Regions from separate parts of the Arthrobacter sp. JDC6 genome, predicted to be linked through region 1. Evidence: riboswitches for the same ligand, from Rfam matches in the RefSeq annotation. Region 1 holds a riboswitch; the other holds the start of a gene.
What was found. Region 1 has a riboswitch for cyclic di-AMP ahead of ACV095_RS09270 (C40 family peptidase). Riboswitches for the same ligand answer to the same signal wherever they lie in the genome.
Positions count from the first base shown of each region.

Region 1 (7,464 bases):
CACGCTTCCGGTGAGCAGTTCCGTAGTCGGCGTGACCGTCACGGTTCCTTCGAGCCTGCCGGCGGCGGTCTTGAGCAGTTCCTCGCCGGCCTGCTGGAGGGTTCCAAACCAGGGGTAGGGTTCAGCTACCCACCGGTCGTCGACGACGTGGAGGATCACCAGCGGCAGGTGCGTCCGGTGGGCGCGGCGGGCCGCCCACAGGACCGCGGCCTGGCTTTGCGCTGAGTCGTTGGTGCCCACAGCGATGGGTTTCTGGGATGTCATGGCCGCACTTCCTGGTCGTCTTGAACTGGTCTTCCTGCCTTTCAAGACTGGCCCCGCCGCCACCGGCACTCTAGGGCCAAAAGTCACGGAAGCGCTGTTCAGGCCGCCCTGCGGCCTTGGCGCGCGGCCGGGAACCGCCGTTTGTCCGCTTGGGACGGAAATGCGGTGGCTGTTCACAGGCATACCGTTCCTCAGTATGCTTACTATTATCCGCCCGGAGCCCATGAGAAAGGCATCATCATGACTGAACAGAACGTCCCCGACGATGAGTTGGAAGTTGTGCAGGAAGACGACGTTCTTCTCGACGAGACTCCCGGCGCGGCATCGTCACTGGAGCTCGATCCCGTCAACGGGGAACCTGACAGCTACCCCGGGGCTGCAGAGAACAATCCGGACCGCTGGCAAGAGGACCCGCTGCTGCAGGACGAAGCAGTCTCGGGGGAGGAGCAGGACTTCCTGAGTGACCAGACGCTGCGGGACGAAAGCGCGCAGGCCCGGTACCGCTCCGGCGATGAGCAGGTTCCGCCGGACACACCCACGCTGGGTGAAGCAGCAGCCGACGTCGATTTCGGCGGGAATCCCACCGGCCTGGAAGCAGACGCAAGCGACGACGAGGAAAACTTTGGCGGCTCGCCCCTTAGTGAGTTTGAGCCGGACGACCTGGAACGCTAGCAATCCCGGGGCCGGGTGCGCCCGGGCCCGGTCCGCAGGGAAGGAGACCCATGCACTCCAAGGAGTTGTTGCTCGAGGCGTTTGACCGCCTCCCCGGCCTGGTGGGGCAGGTACTGGACGGGCTGGATGAGGAGCAGCTGCAGCTGCGTCCTGCAGGCCAAGGCAATTCCATCGCCTGGCTGGTCTGGCACATGGGACGGGTGAAAGATGCGCAGGTTGCGTCCGCCTCGGGATTGGAGCAGGTCTGGAAGGCCGAAGGATTCGTAACCCGCTTCGGGCTCCCGCTGGCGGACAGTGATACGGGCTACGGCCACTCAAGCCAGCAGGTGGACGCAGTCCGCGCGCCCCGGGAACTCCTGCGGGAGTATTACCTGGCCGTTCACCGGCAGACTGCCAGGGTCCTGGAAGGTATCGGGGATTCCGACCTGGACCGTGTGGTCGACAGGCGCTGGGATCCGCCCGTCACCCTGGGCGTGCGGCTGGTCAGCATCCTGGGGGACTGCCTTCAGCACGGCGGCCAGGCCGCCTACGCCAAAGGGTTGCTTGCAGCGTCAGATTCCAACGGTGCGTGAACTCGTAGTGCTGGGCACTGCGTCCCAGGTTCCCACGCGGACCCGCAACCACAACGGCTACTTCCTGCGCTGGGACGGCGAAGGGCTGCTTTTCGATCCCGGCGAGGGTACCCAGCGCCAGATGATCCATGCGGGAGTGGCGGCGGGCGCCATCACCAGGATCTGCCTTACGCACGTGCACGGGGACCATTGCTTCGGCCTTCCCGGGGTGCTCTCCCGGATGGTTTTGGACGGCGTGGCGCACCCGGTCCACCTGCATTATCCGGCGTCCGGTGACCAGGTGGTCAGGGCCCTGGTGGGTCTCAGCCCGCCCGGGCTTGACGTGAGGCTCCATCCACATGGCGGCGCCGGTGCCGTGGCGGACAGGCTTGAGGTCCGGCCCCTCAATCACCGCATCGAGACATACGGCTACCTGCTCACCGAGCCAGATGGCCGCACGTTCCTGCCGGAGAGGCTGCGGGCGGCGGGCATCGAAGGGCCCGACGTGGGCCTGCTGCAGCGCGAAGGGGTCCTCGGAGCGGCCAGGCTGGAAGAGGTCAGTATTCCCAGGCCGGGCCAGCGCTTCGCTTTCATCATGGATACCGCACCGTGCCACGGTGCCGAAGAACTGGCAGCAGGCACGGACCTGCTGGTGGCCGAGTCCACGTTCAGTGACGACGACGCGGCCTGGCCCGGCAATACCTGCACCTGACCGCCGGGCAGGCAGGGGAACTTGCGGCGTCCGGGAAGTCCCGGATGCTGGTGCTCACCCACTTCTCCGCACGCTATGGCGACGGCGTCCCGCACCTCGCGGAGCAGGCACGGGCGCAGGCTCCGGGAACCACGGTCATTGCCGCTGAGGACCTGCAGCACATTGCCGTTCCCCGCCGCCGGCAACCGGCACGGGAAGCAGCGGGCGGAACTACGGCGATAGGGTTAAGCCATGACGGCAGCAGCTGAATCCACGGTCACTTTTGACGGCCGTTTCGCCCGGGAACTGTCGGAACTCGCCGTTCCCTGGCAGGCCGAGGAAGCCCCCAGCCCCGAGCTCCTGGTCCTGAACGACAGGCTCGCACGCGACCTGGGCCTGGACCCAGGGTACCTTCGCAGTCCCGAAGGGGTGCGGCTCCTGGTGGGCAACCACGTTCCGGCGGGCGCCACCCCGGTGGCGCAGGCCTACGCGGGCCACCAGTTCGGCGGCTACTCTCCGCTGCTTGGCGACGGACGCGCCCTGCTGCTTGGTGAGGTCACGGACAAAGGCGGCCGCCTCCTGGACCTCCATCTCAAAGGCTCGGGGCGCACGCCGTTTGCCCGCGCCGGGGACGGACGTGCCGTCGTCGGGCCCATGCTCCGTGAGTACGTGGTAAGTGAAGCCATGCATGCCCTGCACATTCCCACCACCCGCTCGCTCGCCGTCGTGGCAACTGGCCGGCAGGTCAGGCGTGACGGCATGCTGCCCGGTGCGGTCCTGGCGCGGGTTGCCGGCAGCCACCTGCGCGTCGGCAGCTTCCAGTACGCGCGGGCCACGGAAAACTTCGAGCTGCTGAAGCGGCTGGCGGATTTCGCCATCGGCAGGCACTACCCGCACGCTGCCGGCGCCCCAAACCCCTACCTGGAGTTGTTCGCCTCGGTGGTCTCCGCCCAGGCGGACCTGGTGGCCCGGTGGATGCTGGTGGGGTTCGTGCACGGGGTCATGAATACGGACAATATGACCATCTCAGGGGAAACCATCGACTACGGCCCGTGCGCGTTCATGGATGTGTTCAATCCCGCCGCTGTCTACAGTTCCATCGACGTCAGCGGACGCTACGCCTACGCCAACCAGCCGGTGCTGGCCGAATGGAACCTTGCACGGCTGGCGGAGGCAATGCTGCCGCTGATCGACGGGGACCAGGAAAAGGCGGTTGCCCCCGCGGTGGAGGTACTTGGCGGATTCCGCGGACAGTACAGCCAGGCGTGGTCCGGCGGCATGAAGGCCAAGCTGGGCCTGTCGGGGGATGCGGACAGCGACGCCGCCTCCGCCCTGGTGGACGGTGCCATTGCCATCCTGAAGGACGGGCCGGTGGACTACACCTTGTTCTTCCGGAACCTGGGCAAGGCCGCGCGGGGGGACCTCCGTCCCGTGCGCGGCATGGTCCTGGACCTTGAAGCGTTCGACGCCTGGGCGGAGCGGTGGCAGGCCCTGGGGCCCGACGCGGAACTGATGGACAGCGTGAACCCTGCCTATATTCCGCGGAACCACCTCGTGGAAGAGGCGCTGTCCGCCGCCACTGACGGAAACCTGGCTCCCCTGCAGCAGTTGCTCGAGGCCGTCGGCAGCCCCTTCGCCGAGCGGCCGGGCCTGGAACGCTACGCCGAAGGTGCCCCTGAGGATTTCGGCACCTACATGACCTTCTGCGGGACGTGACTGTTCAGCGGTACGGTGCGGAAATGACAGGAGGGCGGCAGCCGGGAATACCCGGCTGCCGCCCTCCTGTCTAAGAACAGCTTTGCTGTTTAGTACCAGCCTGCTGCTGCCAAAGCGTTGCGAAGGCTAGGCTACGCGGACTGCGGAGTAGCCGCCGAGCCAGCTGATGGAGTGGACCTCGGTGCTGTAGCCGTTGACGCCGCCGCTCACAACCTGGCCGTTGCCGGCGTACACGCCCACGTGGCCGGAGGTGATGATCAGGTCGCCGGGGGCGGGAGCGCCGACAACGGTTCCGTACTGGAAGAACTGCGTGGGGGCCAGGTCGCCGACGGACTTGCCGACGGAGCGCAGGGCCTTCTCAACCATTGCGGTGCAGTCCTGGTTCACGCCGACCTGGCTGTAAGCGGATGCCAGGATGGCAGCGCCGGTCCCGGTGCCGGTGGACGCCGCCGGGGCGGCTGAGGCGTAGGACATGTTCATGCCGGTGTTTGCCGGTGCGGTTGTGGCTGCCGTCTGGACGGGAGCTGCTGCCGGCGCCGGGGCTGCGGTGTGGCCAGCGCCGGGGATCTGGATCTGGTCACCGGGGTAGATGATGGAGGACAGTCCCAGTCCGTTGGCGGCCAGGACGTCGTTGAGGCTGACGCCATGGGCGGCCGCGATGGCCCCGATGGTGTCGCCGGACACCACCGTGTGGACGGTTCCTGCTGCTGCGACGGGTGCTGCTGCCGGGGCAGGTGCGGAGTATGCCTGGACGCTGGTGTTCTCAGTGGTGTCCGGGCCGGTGACACCTGCATGGGCCGGGGCTCCGACGCCAAAGGCAATACCGGACGCTGCAGCAACGGCAAGCGCCGGACGGCCCAGCGAACGGGCCTGGGACTTGGCGGTTACGGCGAGGCCCTCGAGCGCAATGGAGCGGGCCGGAGTCGCGCGGTGACGGGCAGTGGTGGAAATTTTTGACACAGTTGATCGCCTCTCCCATGCCTGCGGGGTGAGCTGTCGGGTTCGGGCTGGAGATACCCGGCCGGTAGCTGGCTCCGCGGGCGGAGGCGCTAACGACTTAACCCCAAGGCCACATGTGGCCGTAGAAACTTGGTTCCCCCGTCCCTGCCAAACGGAAAGCGGTTGAATCCCATGATCAGCGGCAGGGCTCGGCATGCTGACGGGAATGTCCCGTCTGAGAGGGACACCAAACGACCATAACCCGCGCTGCCCCCGATTGTCACATTTGGATAACATACGAGGCTCCCCTCTCAATTGCGCAAACGTCTTGATGTACTTCGCATTTCGGGCGGTGACCTCGACCGATGCAGGCAGGGTCTTTATCGCTGCAAACGGTAACAATGTGGCCACGGACGCGCCCTCGGGGGCCGCGCCGGACGGTAAGCTTCGGGACTATGCCCCTGTTCGTGACCAGCCGAGGGATCCCGCTCCTCGGTGGCGTGCTGGCCATCGCCCTGGCCGCCGCCACCGTGCTGCCGGCCGCAGCGGAGGAGCCGCCGCCCGGCGGATATCCCTCCTGGTCGGATGTGCAGCAGGCGCAGTCGTCCGAAGCGGCAAAAGCTGCAGAAATTGCCACCATCGACGGGCTCTTGACCGGCCTGCAGGCGCAGTCGGAGGCAGCCGGGGACGCAGCCGTACGGTCGGCCGCCGAATACGCTGCCGCGGATGCAGAGCTCCAGTCAGCCACATCACGCCTGGAAACCCTGTCCGCACGGGCCGCCCGCGCAAACGACGAAGTGGCCCGGTACCGGAAGGACCTCGGCGCCCTGGCCGTGCAGTCGTACAAGACAGGCGGGACCAACGCCGGGTTCTTCGTGGCGCTGGACGCCCTGGGGACCAACAGCGTCCAGGGCCTCAACCTCGTCAAGCTCGTGGGGGACAAGACGGCCGCGTTGGTGGTCAAGGCGGCGGCGGCCGGAAAGGTATCCGCTGCCCTGGTGGAGCAGGAAAAGGTTGCCAGGAGCGAACGGGAGCGCCTGTCCGGGGAGGCAAAGGCAAAAGCCGGGGCAGCCAGTTCCGCCAGGGACGCACTGGCACGGCAGGTGGCCGAGGAGCAGCGGCACGGCGGCGAGCTAACGGCCCAGCTTGCCGCCCTGAAAGGGACGACGGCGGCGCTTGAGGGGGAGTACCGCCAAGGCCAGGCTGCGCTGGCTGCCTACGAGGCGGCCCAGGCGGCCAAGCGCGCCGCAGCGGAGGAGCAGGCCCGCCGCCAGGCCGAAGCGGCCGCCAGGGCCGCCGCGGCGGCCGCCCAGCAGCCCAGGCCGCCCGCACCAGCCGCCCCAGCCGCCGTGGGCGGCAATCCTGTCCCGGTGAATCCAGCCCCTGCCAATCCTGTCCCGGCCAACCCTCCGCCGGCCAACCCTCCGCCGGCCAACCCTGTCCCTTCCGTTCCGGAGGCGCCGCCAGCCGAGCCGGCCCTTCCCAGCCCGCCCGCCGTCGTCGTGCCTTCCATTCCCGGTGGAGCGGTCAACGATCCGGCAGGGGCGAAAAGCTACGCGTCCGGACGCCTTGCCGCTTTCGGCTGGGGCCAGGACCAGTTCCTGTGCCTGGCCCAGTTGTGGACCAAGGAATCCAACTGGCTGACCACCGCCACCAACGCGTGGTCCGGGGCCTACGGAATTGCCCAGGCACTGCCGCCCGGCAAGTATGCCAGCGCCGGGAGCGACTGGCTGACCAGCTACCGGACGCAGATCGAATGGGGCCTGGGCTACATCCGTGACCGCTACGGGTCGCCCTGCGGGGCATGGAACCATTCCGTATCCCTGAACTGGTACTGACTGACGCGCTAGGCTTTCCCCATGCCAGATTTCGAACGGTTCCGTGCACTGCTCGAAGATGAGCGGACGCGGCGGATGGCGCTGCTGCCGGCGCTGCGGGCGGACATCGACGCTGCGAATTCGGCCCGCCAGGACTCCAACGTCGACGACGAACACGATCCGGAGGGCGCCACGATCGCCTTCGAGCTGTCACAGGCATCGGCGCTGCTGAAACAAAGCTCGGCGGGGCTGGACCAGATTGAAGCTGCCCTGGCCCGGCTGGCCGCGGGGACCTATGGCATCTGTGCGGTGTGCGGGGAACCCATCGCCGAGGGCAGGCTGGAAGCCCGGCCCTGGACCCCGTTCTGCATCCACCACGCCTCCGCGGGGCGCGCGCGGTGACCGGCACGGCGGACGTGGTGTCCGCTGCGGCGGAATTTGTTGACCGTACCCTCCAGAATGAGGGCGCCTGGTACCGCGCGGACGACGTCGCACACCGCCTGGGCGGTGTGCTGGCCTCGTATGGTTCCTCCGTGGGCGCCGTCCGTGGAACTGTGCGCGACGCCCTGCGCAAATTCAAGGACCTGGACCACGACGCAAGCGTGATGCTGGCCTCTGCCCTCTGGGGACAGCCGGGGCCCGGCTCCCGCCCGGTTTTCGAGCGCCGCCTTGCCGCCGTGGTGCTGCTGCAGTCACGGGTGCGGCTCCTGCAGCATTCGGACCTGACCCGGCTGGAAGGCTTCCTCCGCTCCGCCCACACAGCGGATCTGACCGCGCCCCTGCTCTCCGATGTCCTGATGCCGCTGCTGGCAGG
Region 1 is NZ_CM151278.1:1,973,999-1,981,462, forward strand. Features, by position in the region: gene ACV095_RS09245 (universal stress protein) at 1-264, opposite strand, end outside; gene ACV095_RS09250 (hypothetical protein) at 505-936, shown strand; gene ACV095_RS09255 (mycothiol transferase) at 987-1,508, shown strand; partial or broken gene ACV095_RS09260 (ribonuclease Z) at 1,501-2,447, shown strand; gene ACV095_RS09265 (protein adenylyltransferase SelO) at 2,431-3,894, shown strand; gene ACV095_RS09270 (C40 family peptidase) at 4,021-4,854, opposite strand; cyclic di-AMP (ydaO/yuaA leader) riboswitch at 4,858-5,028, opposite strand; gene ACV095_RS09275 (aggregation-promoting factor C-terminal-like domain-containing protein) at 5,289-6,671, shown strand; gene ACV095_RS09280 (TraR/DksA family transcriptional regulator) at 6,693-7,052, shown strand; gene ACV095_RS09285 (DNA alkylation repair protein) at 7,049-7,464, shown strand, end outside.

Region 2 (7,464 bases), 1.6 Mb from region 1:
ACAGCAGGAACCGGAACAGCAGGAGCCCGGGCAGGGGACCCCGGATGGGCTTCCGGCAGCGGAGCGGGAACCCGGGGATGAAGGGCCGGCCGACGACGGCGCGGAGCCTGACGCCGAAACAAGGACTTCCTGACCACAAACAAACGGCGCCGTCCGGGGGAAACCCGGGCGGCGCCGTCGTGCTTTAACTGTGGTTACTTGCGCAGCTCGGGTTACTTGCGCAGCTCGGGTTACTTGCGCAGCTCGCCCACCACGTAGTCGATGCTGGCCAGCAGGGCGGAGACGTCGCTGGGCTCGATGGCCACGAAGGTGGCGATGCGCAGCTGGTTGCGGCCCAGCTTCCGGTAAGGCTCGGTGTCCACGATGCCGTTGGCGCGCAGGACCTTGGCCACGGTGGCGGCATCAATCGATTCGTCGAAGTCGATCGTGGCGATCACGTTGGAGCGTTCCTCGGGCTTGGCCACGAACGGGGTGGCGAAGCCGGACGCTTCCGCCCAGCTGTAGATGCGGCCGGCTGAATCGGCCGTCCGCGCAGCCGCGAAGTCCAGGCCGCCGTTGGAGTTCAGCCACTGGACCTGGGCATTCAGCGTCACCAGCGTGGACAGCGACGGGGTGTTGTAGGTCTGGTTCAGGCGGGAGTTATCGATCGCGGTCTGCAGGTCCAGGAAATCCGGGATCCAGCGGCCGCTGGCCTTGATGCGCGCGGCGCGTTCCAGCGCTGCGGGGGAGAACAGGCCAAGCCAGAGGCCGCCGTCGGAGGCAAAGTTCTTCTGCGGGGCGAAGTAGTAGACATCGCTCTCGGCAACGTCCACGTCCAGTCCGCCGGCCGCCGATGTGGCGTCCACGAGGACCAGTGATCCCTCGTCGGCTCCGGCTACCCGCTTGACGGGGGCGGCGACGCCGGTGGAGGTCTCGTTCTGCGGCCAGGCGTAGACGTCCACGCCGGCCTCGGCCTTGGCTGCGGGCCGGGTGCCGGGCTCGGACTTGATGATGGAGGAGGCTTCCAGGAAGGGCGCCTTGTTGGTGGCGGCGGCGAACTTGGACCCGAACTCACCGAAGGACAGGTGCTGGGCCTTCTTCTCCACGAGGCCGAAGCTCGCGATGTCCCAGAAAGCCGTGGAGCCGCCGACGCCGAGGACCACCTCGTAGCCTTCCGGGGCGCGGAAGAACTGGCTCAGCCCTTCACGGACCGCTCCGACCAGGTTCTTGACCGGGGCCTGCCGGTGCGATGTGCCAAGGATCGTCTTGGAAGCTGCTGCCAGCGCGTCGATCTGCTCCTGCCGGACCTTTGACGGGCCGGCTCCGAACCGCCCGTCCTGGGGCAGGAGGTCGGCGGGGATCGTGATGCTGGTGTCGCTCACAGGTGCTCCAATTCGGCGGGGACAAAAGTTTGGTCCGGAAGGGCGGGCGGTCGGTGGCCGGCAGCGCCGGTGGCTGCGCTGCGGGCCATTCCCATTCTGCCTGAACCGCCGCCGGGGGCGGGAGCCAGGCCCGTCATAGTCCGGACAGTGAGACGTACCGTCCCCGCGCAGCCCCTCGGGGCGCGGCTATTCGGACAAAGTCAAAATAGGCTAAGCTTTCCCCCGGACTACTTTGCGCGAAGAGGCGATACGGTGGGACAACGCAAGGTACTGCGCTCGAGGAGCTGAGCTGGATGACGGATCTGATCGACACTACGGAGATGTACCTCAGGACCATTCTGGAGCTTGAGGAAGAAAACATCGTTGCCCTTCGGGCCCGTATCGCCGAGCGTCTGCGCCACTCCGGTCCCACCGTTTCCCAGACCATCGGCCGCATGGAGCGGGACGGGCTGGTGGTCGTATCCGGCGACCGGCACCTGGAACTCACGGACACGGGCCGCAAGCGCGCCACGGAGGTCATGCGGAAGCACCGGCTGGCCGAACGCCTGCTGGCAGACGTCATTGGCCTGGACTGGGCCTACGTCCACGACGAAGCCTGCCGCTGGGAACATGTCATGAGCGAGCGCGTTGAGCGCCGCATCTACGAGATGCTGGACCACCCCACCGAGTCGCCGTACGGCAACCCCATCCCTGGCCTTGCGGCGCTGGGCGGCCAGGCGGGGCCCGGCTTTGCCGACGGCGCCATCAGCCTGGTGGAAGCGATGAAGAATTACGGGCCCGCCTCCGGAGTGACCATCAGCCGCCTGGCGGAGCCGATCCAGGTGGAACCGGAACTGCTGGCGCAGCTGGACGAGGGCGGTATCCGGCCGGGTGCCGCCGTGGCGCTGGAACGCGTGGGCGAATACATCTCCGTGCGGGTCCCTGGAATCGAAGGCGCATTGGAGCTGCCGCCCGAGGTTGCCGCCCACGTCTTTGTGGCCATCAGCCAGCCCTGATCGGGGCGCCCATACCCCACAGAGGGGCAACCACGCAAAGGTAACGGAATTGTTACCTAGGGTCTTAAGCCCCTATAGTGGAACCAAGCGTTGATACATAAGCGTTACCTGATCCGGAGCCGAGCTCTGCCAGCGGGCCAGGTGCACGAGTCGTTACTGGCAGAGGCGGGGGAACCACAAGCGGCAGCGGGGGACTGCCTTGGGGTGAAGTCCGTCAGCAGCAAGCCTCTCCAGTGAAGGATTCTTCCGGGAATACCCCCTGTGCAGAAGCTTGCCTAAGGCGGACCGGGTCTTTGATCTCTCTGACCCGAATCCGACAGCTAACTCCGCAGGCTTCTTCCAGAGAGGAACCCTTCTTGACCATGCAGACCTCCCGGGGCCGCCGCCGCGCGGCCGGCCCCCCTTCGGCACCCCGGGTTGCCGAAGTTGTCGCAGCGGAGCGCCCCCGCGACCTGCATCGTGACGCGCGCCGCCGCCGGGGTCCCTTCCGGCAGATGACGGAGTTTGCCGCCGCCAGCGGTATTGGCCAAAAAGCCGGCATTGCCCTTGCCGCCACAGGCCTGGTGCTGACGGTCACGGTGCCCGCCACGAGTCCCGTCATGGCCACGGATGCCGCCGGCAGTGCCCCCATGGCCGCGTCCGCCGTCAGCCCCCAGCCCCAGATCTCGGCCGATGTCGGAGCACAGATCGACTTCAGCCGGTCGGCCGTGGTGACCCAGGCCGACCCGGACGGGAAGCTGAAGCAACTCCTGAGCGCCCAGTCCGCCGGCTCCGTCACGCGTGCCGCTTCGGCCGGCACCCTGGCTGCACCCCTCGCCTCCCTCACCACCGCTTCCCCCTTCGGCTACCGGGTCAGTCCGATCACCGGAGGCTCCGGAGACTTCCACCGGGGCCAGGACTTCGTGGCGCAGTGCGGGACCTCGGTCCTGGCCGCCGCGACAGGTACCGTGACCTTTGCCGGCTGGCACCAGTTCGGTGGCGGAAACCGCGTGGTCATTGACCACGGCAACGGGCTGGAGACCACCTACAACCATCTCTCGTCCTTCAACGTCAAGGTGGGCCAGACCGTCTCCCGCGGGGACGTGGTGGCACTGAGCGGTACCACGGGCGCATCCACTGGCTGCCACCTCCACTTCGAGGTGCAGGTCAATGGCGAAGTTGTCGATCCCATGGGCTGGCTGTAGCCAAATGGTTGCCCGCTCTCACATGTCCGCGACGCGCCGTGACCTGAATGTGACATTGAAGCAAAACTGCTGTACCGTCTAACTCGCGTCAACTTTTCCGAAGTTGACGCTCTTGAGTGGATTGCCTAACTCTGCCACCGCTCAAGGTCCGTTCGCATTTCATCGTCTGGCAGGGGCGGGGGAACCAATTTTGGCCTTCATGTTCAGAAGGCCTTGGGGTTAAGTCACAAGCTTCCCAGGAAGCAGCGTGGCCGGGTGACTCCCATCCGAATCCGACAGCTCACCTCGCAGGCATTGGGAGAGGCTACCTTCGTGTCTTCACGCCATCATTCTGCGCGCCACCGTGCGCAAACGGTTCGCACCAACCCCCTGGACGCCATGTCCAAGGCCGTCAGTGCAAATGCCGGGACCGTAGGCCGCCAGGCTGCCGTTGTGGCAGCGGCTTCCGGCCTCATCCTGAGCATGGGCCTGCCCGCCACGGCAGCTGACACCACGGCCGGTGTCTCTGCCTCCACCGAGTCCGGCTCGTCCCAGGCAGCCCTCGCTGTCACGGCCGCACCCACGGCCACGGTGTCCTTCGAGCGTCCGGTCGTCAAGACCACCGCTGCTCCGAAGGTGGAAGCGGTGCGTACCCAGTCCACGGCCTCGGCGAACCGCGCCACCACTGCAGGCCAGGAGGCGTCTCCGGCCGCCAAGACGGCGGAGACCGTATCCGCTGCGGCAACCTCGGGCATCGCTGCCATCGCCTACACCGGCATCGGCCACTCCTACGTGTGGGGCGGCACCAGCCCGGTCACCGGCTGGGACTGCTCCGGGTTCGTGCAGTGGGTTTACGCCCAGGCCGGAATCAGCATCCCCCGCACCAATGCGTGGAGCATCATGACTCCCACCTCCACCCCGCAGCCGGGTGACCTGGTTGTCCAGAACGGTGGCGCGCACGTCGGCATCTACGTCGGCAACGGCATGATGATCAGCGCACTCAACCCCTCCCAGGGCACGCTGCTCCACTCGCCTGCAGCCACTGGCACCTCCTCGTACTACCACTACGGCAACTAGTTCTTGGGCTTAACGCTCCAAGGGCTATTTCTTTGCCCAAGGCTTTTTCGCTAGAAACCACATCCCCGTTCGGGACGCGCCGACGTACCCCCAAGATGCCGGCGCGTCCAACAACCTTCGCCTGCCTACAAGCGGTTTGAGGGAAAAACGAAAGAGAGAACTGATGACGACTCGTGCCACCGCACGGCATCGCGCCGAGGTCACCAAAACCAACTCGATCGCTGTTATTGCAAAGGCCGTCAGCGACAACGCAGGCGGCATGGGCCGCCAGGCTGCGGTTATCGCTGCCGCTTCCGGCCTGGTCCTGACCAGCGGCATCGCGGCCAACGCTGCCGACGCCAACGTCAAGCGTGATTCCGCTCCGGCGTCCGCACTGGAAGTTGAATCCGCAATCGACGCCCCGATTTCCGCGGCTTCCACCATCGCCATCAGCTACGAGAAGCCCGCTGTCACCACCACGCCGGCTCCCGTCGCCGAGCCTGAGCCCCAGGTCGAGGTGCAGGAAGCTGCTCCTGCCGCCGAGCCCGTTGCGGCTCCCAAGGTCACCGCCAAGGTTGCCACCGCTGCTGCTCCGGCCGCTCCCGCTGCCCAGGCTTCCGCCAGCGGCAAGGGCGCTGCAATCCTCTCGGCCGCCTACGCCCAGCTCGGCGTTATGCAGGACTGCACCATGCTGGTCACCAACTCGCTGGCCGCCGTCGGCATCCACTTCCATGACTGGCCCGCCGGCTACCTGTCCCTGGGCCGCACCGTGAGTGCAGCCGAAGCGCAGCCGGGCGACCTGATCTACTACGCTGACGGCGGCGCGGGCATGGCCCACATTGCTGTCTACGCCGGAAACGGCATGGCAGTCCACGGCGGCTACAACGGAAACCAGACTGTGGTCTTCAGCGCAAACGTGGGTTCCGGCCCCGTGTTCATCCGCGTCAACTAAGCATCCCAAGGCAGGCCTGAACGGCCGCAGGCCTGGCAATGCCCCCAAGGACCCCCGCCATCCCGGTGGGGGTCCTTCGCGCTTAATCGGCCCGCGCCGCCCGCGGCCGACCCTCCCGCGGTGTCCAGCCGTTGTCCTGCTCCAGAGTGGCGATTACCCGATTCTGCACTTCTTTGTTTACTCTTGTGATGTCGATCCATAGCCCGGACATGCCGAGGGCAGCCGGCCCTCGTGCCCCTGACGGGTGCGGCCGTGAAGAGGTAAGTGCATGCGCACTCTCGTTCTGAATGCTGGATATGAACCGCTGGCGGTTATTACTTTCCGCCGGGCGCTGGTGCTTGTGCTCACGGGCAAGGCAAGTGTGGTGGCCGAAGGTGACGACCCCGTGGTGGGCCCTACTGACATTCTGGGCCGCCCGTCCGTGATCCTCCTCAACCGCTACATCCGGCCCCGGTACAACCACTCCACGGCCGTCAGCCGCAGGGGCGTACTCCGGCGCGACGGGCATAAATGCGCCTACTGCGGGAAAGCGGCGCACACCATTGACCATGTTCACCCCAAGTCCCGGGGCGGGGCCGATTCGTGGGAGAACCTGGTGGCCGCCTGCCTGCGCTGCAACAACGTCAAGGGCGACCACACTCCAGCCGAGATGGGATGGACCCTGCGGTTCGTGCCCGAACCGCCGCACGGAACCATCTGGCAGATCAAGGAACTGGAGAAGCCCACGCCGGCCTGGGACCCCTTCCTGCTTCCGGAACGCGCTGCCTGACACCCCGCGCTGCCTGAGTTGCCGTGATGCTCCGGTGCGCCGGACGTTCTGACCCGCAGTGCGGCCCCTACGCTGCCGGTCGCTAGGCTGGGGGAGTGGAAGTGAACGGGCTTGCCTTTGATGCCGTGATCCTGGCCGGGGGGAGGTCATCGCGGCTGGGCGGCGTACCCAAGCAGTCGCTCGTCTTCCAAGGCCAATCCCTCCTCGAACGCGCTGTCGCTGCCGCCGCGGGGGCCCGGCATGTGGCAGTTGTGGGCGAGATGGCTTCCCTGCCAATCTGGCCTCCCAACCTGCTGAGCTGCAGGGAGCAGCCGCACTTCGCGGGCCCGGCGGCAGCCATAGCGGCCGGGCTGGATGCGCTGGCGGACATCGGCGAGGATGCGCCCTACCTCCTGGTGCTGGCCTGCGACATGCCGCTGGCATCCCAAGCGGTGGCAGCGCTTCAGGAAGCTTTGCAGATGTCCACGGCGGCGAACCCGGCAAATGTCATGGCTGCCGAAGGCAACCGCCCACAGCCACTGGTGGGTTTTTACCGCACGCCTGAGTTAACAAAGGCGTGCAGGGACCTCGCTGCCCGCGGGGCGCTGGTCAACGGCTCTGTCAGGTCGCTCCTTGCTAATCTGGACGTGCAGCTTGTCACAGTCCCTGCCGGGTCCACCTCCGATGTGGATACCTGGGATGACGCTGCCGCGCTGGGGATTGCCGCCGGGAACCAGAGTGAACGCCAGGACCGGCAGACGGGCGGAGCAAACGTGGGAGGCAATTCGTGAAGAGCCAGGACGAAACACTGGAAGAGTGGTGCAGGGCACTTCTCCAGGCGTACAACCTTGAGGACGTCCAGGTGGACGTCAACGCGGTGTTGGCGCTTGCGGGCGTCGCCGCCCATGCTGTGGTCCGGCCAGCCGCTCCGCTCACCACTTTCATCGCCGGGTTCGCTGCGGGCCTGGCTGCGGCTCCCGGCAGGGAGATGGACGCTGAATCAATGGATGCGGCCCTGGCCGTTGCCCGCACACTGGCAAAGGACTACGAGGCCGAGGCTGCCGCCGGGACTCCCGGCGAATGACCGCGGAACCCCAAAGCGATCCGGAAGCGCCACCTGGCAGCGAAGCGGAAGGGCCGGCCGGCATAGCTGGACGCGGACCCACTGAACCCGGACCCACTGAACCCG
Region 2 is NZ_CM151278.1:3,591,679-3,599,142, reverse strand. Features, by position in the region: gene ACV095_RS16655 (DUF3027 domain-containing protein) at 1-133, shown strand, start outside; gene serC (phosphoserine transaminase) at 231-1,361, opposite strand; gene ACV095_RS16645 (iron-dependent transcriptional repressor DtxR) at 1,655-2,356, shown strand; cyclic di-AMP (ydaO/yuaA leader) riboswitch at 2,482-2,706, shown strand; gene ACV095_RS16640 (M23 family metallopeptidase) at 2,719-3,540, shown strand; cyclic di-AMP (ydaO/yuaA leader) riboswitch at 3,669-3,848, shown strand; gene ACV095_RS16635 (C40 family peptidase) at 3,919-4,596, shown strand; gene ACV095_RS16630 (NlpC/P60 family protein) at 4,760-5,527, shown strand; gene ACV095_RS16625 (HNH endonuclease) at 5,796-6,296, shown strand; gene mobA (molybdenum cofactor guanylyltransferase) at 6,392-7,066, shown strand; gene ACV095_RS16615 (DUF6457 domain-containing protein) at 7,063-7,359, shown strand; gene ACV095_RS16610 (molybdopterin molybdotransferase MoeA) at 7,356-7,464, shown strand, end outside.
Region 2: another riboswitch for cyclic di-AMP. It lies ahead of ACV095_RS16640 (M23 family metallopeptidase); the one in region 1 lies ahead of ACV095_RS09270 (C40 family peptidase).